3 regions of the Paraliobacillus sp. JSM ZJ581 genome follow, and region 1 is predicted to be linked to each of the others. Evidence: riboswitches for the same ligand, from Rfam matches in the RefSeq annotation. Region 1 holds a riboswitch; each other region holds the start of a gene.
What was found. Region 1 has a riboswitch for cyclic di-GMP ahead of ACH6CY_RS03320 (EAL domain-containing protein). Riboswitches for the same ligand answer to the same signal wherever they lie in the genome.
Positions count from the first base shown of each region.

Region 2: it holds a riboswitch for cyclic di-GMP, as region 1 does, so the genes downstream of both, ACH6CY_RS15270 (methyl-accepting chemotaxis protein) here and ACH6CY_RS03320 (EAL domain-containing protein) in region 1, are expected to answer to the same signal.
Region 3: it holds a riboswitch for cyclic di-GMP, as region 1 does, so the genes downstream of both, ACH6CY_RS13300 (hypothetical protein) here and ACH6CY_RS03320 (EAL domain-containing protein) in region 1, are expected to answer to the same signal.

Region 1 is NZ_JBISEP010000003.1:79,544-82,831, forward strand. Features, by position in the region: gene ACH6CY_RS03320 (EAL domain-containing protein) at 1-1,409, opposite strand, end outside; cyclic di-GMP riboswitch class I at 1,492-1,570, opposite strand; gene ACH6CY_RS03325 (dicarboxylate/amino acid:cation symporter) at 1,700-2,905, opposite strand; gene ACH6CY_RS03330 (ROK family protein) at 3,207-3,288, opposite strand, start outside.
Region 2 is NZ_JBISEP010000046.1:8,230-11,517, reverse strand. Features, by position in the region: gene ACH6CY_RS15270 (methyl-accepting chemotaxis protein) at 72-1,862, opposite strand; cyclic di-GMP riboswitch class I at 1,970-2,054, opposite strand; gene ACH6CY_RS15265 (ribonucleoside-diphosphate reductase subunit alpha) at 2,384-3,288, shown strand, end outside.
Region 3 is NZ_JBISEP010000028.1:35,859-39,146, forward strand. Features, by position in the region: gene ACH6CY_RS13290 (glycine betaine uptake BCCT transporter) at 1-404, opposite strand, end outside; gene ACH6CY_RS13295 (TetR/AcrR family transcriptional regulator) at 731-1,285, shown strand; cyclic di-GMP riboswitch class I at 1,467-1,550, shown strand; gene ACH6CY_RS13300 (hypothetical protein) at 1,610-2,104, shown strand; gene ACH6CY_RS13305 (DUF5667 domain-containing protein) at 2,127-3,014, shown strand; gene ACH6CY_RS13310 (DsbA family protein) at 3,126-3,288, shown strand, end outside.

The sequences.
Region 1 (3,288 bases):
ATCGCTGCATCAGTATGATGAAGCAAAGTATCCTGTTCTTGTCCATCATCTGGATAAACACTAATACCAATACTAGGTGAAATAGTAATCGTATGATTTTTTATTATAAAAGGACTGGAAAATAAATGTAATATTGTTTTAGCATATAGCGTGCCAAATACTCTTCTTACATTTGGCACAATAATTACAAATTCATCTCCACCGATACGATAAACGGTGCCGACGGGCTCAAAAGCATGCTTTAAACGCTTTGCCGCTTCGGATAAGAGCCTATCACCTACATTATGACCCATTGTATCATTTATACTTTTAAATTGGTCTAAATCCATCAAAAACATTAAAAAAGGCTGTGATGTTCTCTCGGATTCTTCCATGATAGTTTCTAAATCTTTCGTAAATTTCGTTCGATTTTTTAACTCTGTTAACGTGTCGTGAAATGCTAGATAGCTATATTCTTGCATTAACTCTTTGTTCCGTTGCATGACATACCACTGCCTACCGATAATCATTAGCAGCATAATAATCATACCAATCATCAATACATTTATTTTCCAATGGTAGCTTTCCATTAGCATAATCAATAAAATGAGAATAATAATATACGGTAATATAGACTCTTTACTTTCTACATATTTCACCATCTTCCATTCCGAAACTTCCGTATACTCTTTTACTAATTTTGCTGAAAGGAGAAAAAATAATAAACCTAGTGTCCAAAGAGAGTAGGCAATGACAACACTCATATTATTAACGGAAAAGTAAAAATATAGAATAACCCCTATCATATGAAAGAACATGCCTGATACAAGAAATAAAATCGAGTCTTTTTCCATACTTTTTCGAGATATATAAAACAAGAAAACATTCGCAAACAGGATACTCAGTGTACATATTTGAAAAACTAAAATAAAAAATGTCATGCCTTTAGAATAATCCACAAGTGACATAATCGGTTGAACAAAGTAGTAAATATGAACTACAATAATAAATGTCACAAATACACTAATAGTAAAGAAAAAAGATTGTACTGATTCCTTCATTTCAATTGTCTTTATTTTATAAAGCAGTGCAACTAAAAAAGAAACATATGCGATGACTAGTACTGGTAGAGAAGCGATCGGGAATGTTGTTGCTTGAAAAAAAACTAACATATATAACCAAATAAAATTAGCAACGCAAAAAAAGAACAAACCTATTGCAATAATTAGCCAAAAACGACGTCTTCTTTCTTTTGTTATCAAGCTAGCTTGACACACCCATTTAAATCCAACTAGACTAACCACAATAGATACACAAATATTTACAAACGTATGTATCCCTTCCATATCTTGAATAAATAATAGAAAGACAAAATATAAAACAGTTAGAATTAATATTGACGTAATTATTTTTGGTTTTGAAAATAACATAAGCATCCCGACCTTTAATATAAATACTATAACTAGCAAAAAGGTTATTTCTTATAGAAATAACCTTTTTGCTAGTTATCTCATTGGTAGCTCAGCCGCCATTTTTATTTAGGCCTGTAACTTTGCGTCCTTATCTTTCAATAAGTTTGCCTTTGTTCAGTAAGATAGTATTGTTCTCCTTTATCATTATAGTTCTATTTCATCACAAAATCCAACAATATATGTTACTTTTTCACTATTTTATTTAAAAATGGGACAGAGGCTCTGAAAGATCCCCTGTCCCATTTCTCCTATTTGTTCTTTTCTGTTTCAGCTATAATAACGGCACATGCTGCATCGCCGGTTATATTAACTGCTGTTCTCGTCATATCTAATATACGGTCAATTCCAATTATTAATGCAATACCTTCCACTGGCAACGATACTTGATTCAATACCATTGCTAACATAACTAGTCCAACACCAGGGACTCCTGCTGTACCAATACTAGCAAGGACAGCGGTTAAAACAACCATAGCTAATTGAGCAAAAGACAAGTCTGTTTGATAAACTTGAGCAATAAATATCGTTGCTACCCCTTGCATAATCGCAGTCCCATCCATATTAATTGTTGCACCTAAAGGTTGAACAAAACTACTAATTGATTTTGGAACATTTAATTCTTCTTGTGCAACCTTCATAGAAATTGGTAATGTTGAACTACTGCTTGATGTACTAAACCCAACTGTCATAGCTGGAATGAATGCTTTAAAGAAATGGATCGGGTTACGTTTAGCAATCAGAGCTACAGCCGATCCGTACGTGAACACAGCGTGAATGATTAATACTGAAAAAACTGTAATCATATATAATAACATTGCTTTTGCACCACTTAATCCTAAAGATCCCATCGCTGAAGCCAATAATCCAAACGCCCCATATGGTGCAAATGTCATGACAACATTAACTAGAAACATCATAATTTCGTTACCTTGTTCTAGTAGTCGGTAGATAGCTTCTGTTTTTTTTCCTAACATAGCTAATGCAAAACCAACAAAAATCGCAAAAGTGATAATTTGCAACATATTTCCTTCTACCATTGCTTGAATCGGATTGGTAGGAATAATACTAGTAAATGTTTCTATAACTGTTGGTGCTTCTTTTGTTTCATACGAAGCCTGAGCTGTCTCAATCCCAACACTGCCTGGCTGAAGTATCATAGCCATTCCCATCGCAATCGTAATCGCAATCGTTGTTGTTACGAGGAAAAACAATAGTGCTTTTCCCCCAATACGTCCTAACTTTTTTGGGTCTCCGATAGAAGCGGTTCCTAAAGTGATCGAAAGAAAAACAATAGGTACAACTAGCATTTTAATTAAATTTAGAAATATCGTTCCTAATGGACTAAAAAAATAGGAATCTAGTGGATCAAATATAGCTGGCGCATAAAAATGCAATGCTAAACCTACCACCGCACCTAAAATGAGCCCTATAACTATTTTTAATGTTAGTTTCATTTTCGTTCCTCCCTACATCGCATACACTGATGCCTATAACTGTTAAATTGTTGCGTCATTGTTGAAAATTTTAAAAAGGAAAGAGTATATTATAGAGTAGAATGGAATATTTGAGAAAAACAGAAGCAAAATTAATAGCAATGCATTATTAATTAAAATACAAAAGCCACACTTTTGTCAATCAATAAATCATATAAGGAGCTTTCCTTGTCACTATGAGCGTTCTATTCAAGGCGTAGCCGAGAGGACCAAGTAGAGAAAAAGAAAGCGGGACAGAGGGCGGTTCAAACCCTTGTCCCGTCTATTGATATAAATAGTGGTATACTGCACCGATTAAGTTGGCGTCTGAAGAGAATTGACACCTGTCTACTTCAGGAGTAACA
Region 2 (3,288 bases), on a different contig from region 1:
TTTAGGACGCGAACATAAAATAATTCAGTTGACTATTCTGACTCACCAACGTGATTTGACGTAGAACCTTTTTAGTATTTAAATTTTCTTACTAAGTTATTCAGTTCTTCTGCTGATAAAGCTAACTGACTAGATCCGGTCGTTATCTCTTCCATCGCACTTGTTGTTTCTTCTGCCGATGCCGTCGTCTCTTCCACACCTGCTGCTGATTGCTCTGATATAGAAGCAATTTCATGAATAGATGTATTCATTTGCTCACTATCTACTGTCATTTTAGTTAGGCCATCTGTCATTTGCTGTACATTTAGTGTTACTGTTTCAATCGCATCTTTTATTGAATTGAAGGAAGCTCCTGTATTACTTATTTGCTCCTTACCGCGCGCTACTTCTTGATACCCTTCTTCTAATGTTGTAGATACAACAGACGATTCTTTTTGGATGTTTGCTGCAATTGTCGTAATATCCTTAACAGAGTCACTCACTTGTTCAGATAACTTACGAACTTCATCAGCTACAACAGCAAATCCTTTCCCCTGTTCTCCCGCTCTAGCTGCTTCTATTGCTGCATTTAAGGAAAGTAAATTGGTTTGCTCAGCTATATCTTTAATCACGGAAATGAGTTTAGTAATCTCCCTTGACTGGATATCTAGCCCACGCACTTTCTCTACTGCTTGTTTTACAATAGTGTCAACATTACCCATTTGTTTTATTGATTCTTCCATCAATTTATATCCAGTTTCTGTTTCCGTTCCTACTTCCATCGTTGTTTGGCTTACCTTTTTACCATTATGACTAGCTTCTGTTATTTTCGAAGTAAAATTCTCCATTGCATGTGCAAGATCTCCAGCATGACTAGCTTGTGTTTCAGTACCTGAGGCCAACTCTTCCATTGTCGCCGCAATCTGTTCAGAACCATTTTTCACTTCACTGGACGATTGAGTTAAAGCTTCACTTTGTTTACTCACTGTATCTGCTGTTTTATTAATTCGTTGAACAATATGCTTAATATTTTCTTGCATCACATTCATTGATTCTCCTAGTCTACTTATTTCATCTTTTGCTTGATAATCCAGGGAATCGGTTGTTAAATCTCCATTAGCAATATTATTACTCATCTCAACTACTTTACCCAAATGCTTAGATACATGCCGACTTAAAAAGATTATCATGATAATACCAATTACAATAGAAAGGAACATAGACATAGTTAATGTAATTAAAACAGAATTTTGACTATCGATTACATTACTAACAGCTTCTTCTCTCTCATCATTTACCGTATTTCTCAACATTTCTAAATATGATAGTGACTCATTTGTTAAGTCACTAAACTGTTTTGTATAAAATGCAAATAAATTACTTTCAGCTTCATATTTACCAGCAATCTCCTCCAAAAATAATTCGTCTATTCTATCATTAAATGTGTTTATACTTTCCATTAATGATTTTTGTTGATCGGTATCCACGTTTTTTTGGATAGTACTTAACAATTCTTTTACCTTTTCTTGATCTTCTTTATACTCATCTATGTATACATTACTTCCATTTTGTGAATAACTAAGTGCAGACATTGATTTAGCTCTTATCTCTGATCCAATCTCCGTAATAGCAATTGCTCTACTTCCCCTTCTTTCTAATGCATTGACCTCATTTTCAACAGTGACAACTGATTTTATAATAAATCCTAAAGAAATTGCTAATAATAATAGAACAAAAAAGAAAGCGGTTCCAAATTTACCGCCAATTGATTTACTTCTCATACCGATAAGTGGTAAGTCACTCAATTTGTTTATCCATTCCCTCCTCTTCGTTTTGGTTTTCGTTTTTGATATTTTCTTTCGTTTCAGCTTCAATTGTTTCATGACATTTCTCCTCTCTTTTATCATTAAAAAAAAGCTCACCAAAAGAATGGTGAACTTTTTACGTAATTTAGAAACGTTATTCTGCTTACGTGAGTGATTCATTTCTTTTCGGTAGCTCGGCGATCATCGTTTGATAACAACAGACCCGTAGCTTTGCGTCCTTATCTTTCAATAAGTTTGCCCTTTTCCTATTCATTTGTACGTTAACATATGCTAATTATATTATAGTTAAAAATAACTAATTACTCAATATTATTTAAAGGTATTTTTAAATTATAGTAGTTTCTTCCTATACCATTTTACAGTTAATATTGCCATAATGTATATATACTTTTCAAACTAAAAAATATATATTTTACAATTGCTTAATTTAATAAATTACGTTATCATACAATATATAGGTGTTTTCGAACGGAATCCGCCTATATATTGTATTTTTAATGTAGAATGGCAAGAACTCAACATCAAAGCTTCTATAAACATTCATACATATTATTATTTTGTACAGGAGGATATTTATAATGACAATGGTAATGGACAATGATATCCAGCGTGTGTTGAAGCAACTCTCTCAACTATCTAACAAATACGATATGGATATTACTCACATCGAAGAACAAATTCGAAACATAGCAACCACCTCTAAAGATCCGAATCAAGAGGCGCTTTTTTATGCGCTAAATCGGATTTCAATGGATCAACCTAATTGGACTTTTGTAGCAGCACACTTCTATTTAGAGCAAATCTATCAAGAAGCAGCTCGAAATCGTAGTTACGATACAAATAATAAGTACGGAAATCTATATAACCTACTATTGTCTCTAACAGATAAAGGCATCTATGACAAAGCTATTTTAGAAACGTATACAAAAGAAGAAATTGATACGTTAGAACAAGAAATTATTCCAGAACGTGATCAATTATTTAACTACATCGGTTTGTTCCTATTAGCAGATCGTTATTTAGCTCGCGACCATGATCGTCATTTATATGAGTTGCCACAAGAAAGGTTTATGATTATCGCGATGACACTCATGAAACAGGAAGCTGCTGAGAAACGCCTTGATTTAATTAAAGAAGCATATTGGGCTTTGAGCAATTTATATATGACAGTAGCTACACCAACACTTTCAAATGCTGGTAAAAGCTATGGCCAATTATCCTCTTGTTTTATTGATACGGTTGATGATTCATTAGATGGAATCTATTTAAATAACTGGGACATTGCTAGATTAAGTAAAGATGGCGGCGGAATTGGTATTTACTACGGTAAAGTTCGCGCATTAGGATCTGATATTAAGAAATTCAAAGGTAACTCTTCAGGTGTTGTTCCTTGGATTCGCTTACTAAACGATACTGCTGTAAGTGTAGATCAATTAGGACAACGTCAAGGAGCAGTTGCTATTTATCTTGATGTTTTCCATAA
Region 3 (3,288 bases), on a different contig from region 1:
TGAAAAACGGATGATCTTAAAGCGAATTTAGCTGCTTCAATACTTTCCGGTTCTGCATTAGGAGGTGCGGCAAAATGAGCAAGCGGTTCTGCGGCTCCCCAAAATATAATTCCAATCCCCATACCTGCACTGAATAACATAGCAAACCAAGTAATTTTATTGTACTCTGGTTTATCTCCGTCTTGGCCTAAACGCATCTTTCCATAACGGCTAAACATAAGATAAATCGAAAATAGTAAGAAGATTGCAACAGAAAGTATGTAGACCCAGCCGAATTGCGAGGTAAGGAAAGACTGAATGTTTGAAGTAATAGATTCTAAATTTTCTGGTGCAACTACGCCCCATAAGACAAAAACACCTGATATAATTAATGATATCCAAAATACTTTTCCAATTTGAGTCATAAAAAGACCTCTCTTTAACATATTGTTTGATTCGTAGTTGCTTGTATTTAATAGAAAAAACTGTTAATAATGGTTATAAAGAAAAAGATCCTCCTTTTCAACTTAGTGTAACCAAAAAAATACAAAGCAATCCATTCAAAAATATATAGAACGACCTTTCTATTATAAACATAAGATAATTGTGTAATCAACTATTTTAAATGGAAAAAAGGTGAGATGCGTGTGAGAAAAGTATAGCTCCTTTCACTAAAAGTTTGACTATGAAAATAGCAAACTGTATTCTAAAATACAGAATTGCTCGATTTATTAAAGGAGAAGATGGTTAGATGAGCCGATCGGAAAAAAGGGATATGTTACTTAAAGTAGCGGAACAATTATTCTATGAGCATGGGTTTCGTGGCGTAGGACTAAAACAAATTATTAGAGAAGCAAATGTGGCAACGATGACTCTCTATAATCATTTCTCTTCCAAGGATAAGTTGGTAGAAGAAGTACTTAGACAGCGTGAAAATCGGTATTGGTCTTATTTAGATTCACATGTAGCAATAGATACAGATTCTCCTTTCGTTCTTGCTGTTAAAGCGCATGGTCGTTGGTTAAAGAAGGAATCTTATAAAGGAGATATGTTTTTAAGAGCAATAGAAGATTATGCTGGAACGGATAATGAAATTGAAAATATTGCAAGAGGTCACAAAGTTAAATTATTAAACTATTTTCAAAAAATAGCTCAAGCAAGAGGCAAACAAAATGAGCAAGATTTGGCGAATCAATTCACATTATTACTTGAAGGAACTACTTCCATGACAACATTGGTTGGTGCGGAGAAAGCAACGGAGTATGCTATCGCGATTGCTAAAGCGCTTGTCCAGCATACATTGTAATGGTTATAGAGCGTGATGCAAAGCCTACTTCAATATTGATAAGTCTATTAGAGTAGGGATATTTGCTTAATAGAAAGACGAAGAAAGCGATAAATTACCTGTGTTAAAAGGGAAAAAAATTTGTTAAAATTAACCTGTATCAAACCTAATATATGATTAGAAGAAAACAAACGAATTTAAAAATTGATAAAGGCAAACCTACTGAAAAGTTGGGGCGCAAAGCTACAGGGGCTAAAGACTTTGTCTATGCTAGCCAGTTACCGTTAAGCAAGTGCACTTTCCTTGTTAGCGGAAGTGTGCTTTTTTCGTGAGAGGAGGTTCGTCATGAACAGGAAATCGGTGTTTACCTTAATGGCTTTATTTTCAATACTTTTATTAGTTGGATGTAAAGCAGATAAGCCATCACAGAATGTTGAGGCGGAATCAACTAAAGGGTCTATTCTTTATGAGAATAAAAATTATGATCTCTCTATTAAAGAAAATGCTGATTGGAAATTTAAATCTGATGCAGATACAAATAATTTAAATGTCATACTTAGTCATGGTAAGTCACAAGCTATTATCTCTTCAGTCTCAAGTGATCGAACGTTTGCAGATATAAAACAAGAATTGAAAGCTAGCACAGAAAATATTGAAATTATTTCTGAAGAGAATAATACATTATCTTATCAATCAACGTTTGAAGATGCTGTTCGAACAGATGTATATTTTAAAGAACATAATAAATCGGTTAATCTTATTATTATTTTTATGTCACCTGTATCAGCATATGAACAAACAAAACCTAATATTGAAAGCTTGTTAAATCATATTAAATAATAAGAGAAGGGAAGAGTTAGAGATGAAAAAACAATTATTTAGTGTTATTTTAGGTGCGGGATTGTTAGTGGCTGGAGGGCAAGTATTGGCTGATGAAGCAGAAGAAGTAATCAGCACTAAAGCAGAGTTATATGATACGACTCGTTTGATGGAAGAAGTGGAGTATGAGTTAACAGTAGATAAAATAGATAAGGCGATTCTCCAAGATCAATATGCAACAGAGAGGCTAAAGGAAGCAAAAGCTGCAATAGAAGATGGAGATATTGAAAGCATTGACCAATTAATAAAAGAATCTCAAGCAAATACAAATCAAGCAGATGCTGATTTAACTGAGGCAAAATCAACTGATGATGACAATGATCCAGAAGAGGTAGAAGAAATAGAAAATACTCTTGCTGATCGATTAGAAGAGCGTATTGAAGAATTAACAGCTCTGTTAGAAAGAGAGGATTTACCAGAGCAAGCGAAAATTAATATATCCTATGTGATTGAAAAATTAGATAACTTGAAAGAGAGAGCTGAACAAAGAGAAGAATTACAAGCGATGTTAGCTTCTGGAGAAATAACAAAAGAAGAATATAAAAGTGAAATGAAAAAGCTAGCGGAGAAATATAAGGAAGAGGCAAAAAAAGATAAAGAGGAAGCGTTAGAACGAGAAGAAGAACGTAAAGAAGAAGTGGAAGAGCGTGAGGAAGAACGTCAAGAGGAAGCGTTAGAACGAGAAGAAGAAGGTAAAGAAGAAGCGGCAGAACGAGAAAAAGAACGTCAGGAGAAAGCTAAAGAACGTGAGGAAGAGCACAGAGAAGAAGCTAGAGAGCGCAAAGAAGAAGGGCGAGAAAAAGCAGAAGAACGGGAAGAAGAGCACAAAGATGATGAAGATAATGATAATGAAGAAGCAGATGAAGATTAATTGAAAATGAATGGGATGAGGTGATTCCTCTCCCAATTTTTTTGTGGAAAAAATAGTCATTATGCGGTAAAGTAAATAATATAAAAAATAATCATTTTTGGAGGAGAAAAAATGAAGAAAAAGCCATTAATTATAATAGGTTCTGTATTTGCAATTGTCGTGATTGTTGCTGCAGTTTTATTAGGTATAAATACAACTTCTGTTGATCAAGTAAATACAACACCAATTGATGATCAAAAAATGGTATATTTAGGTGAAGAAGATGCTGCTAATG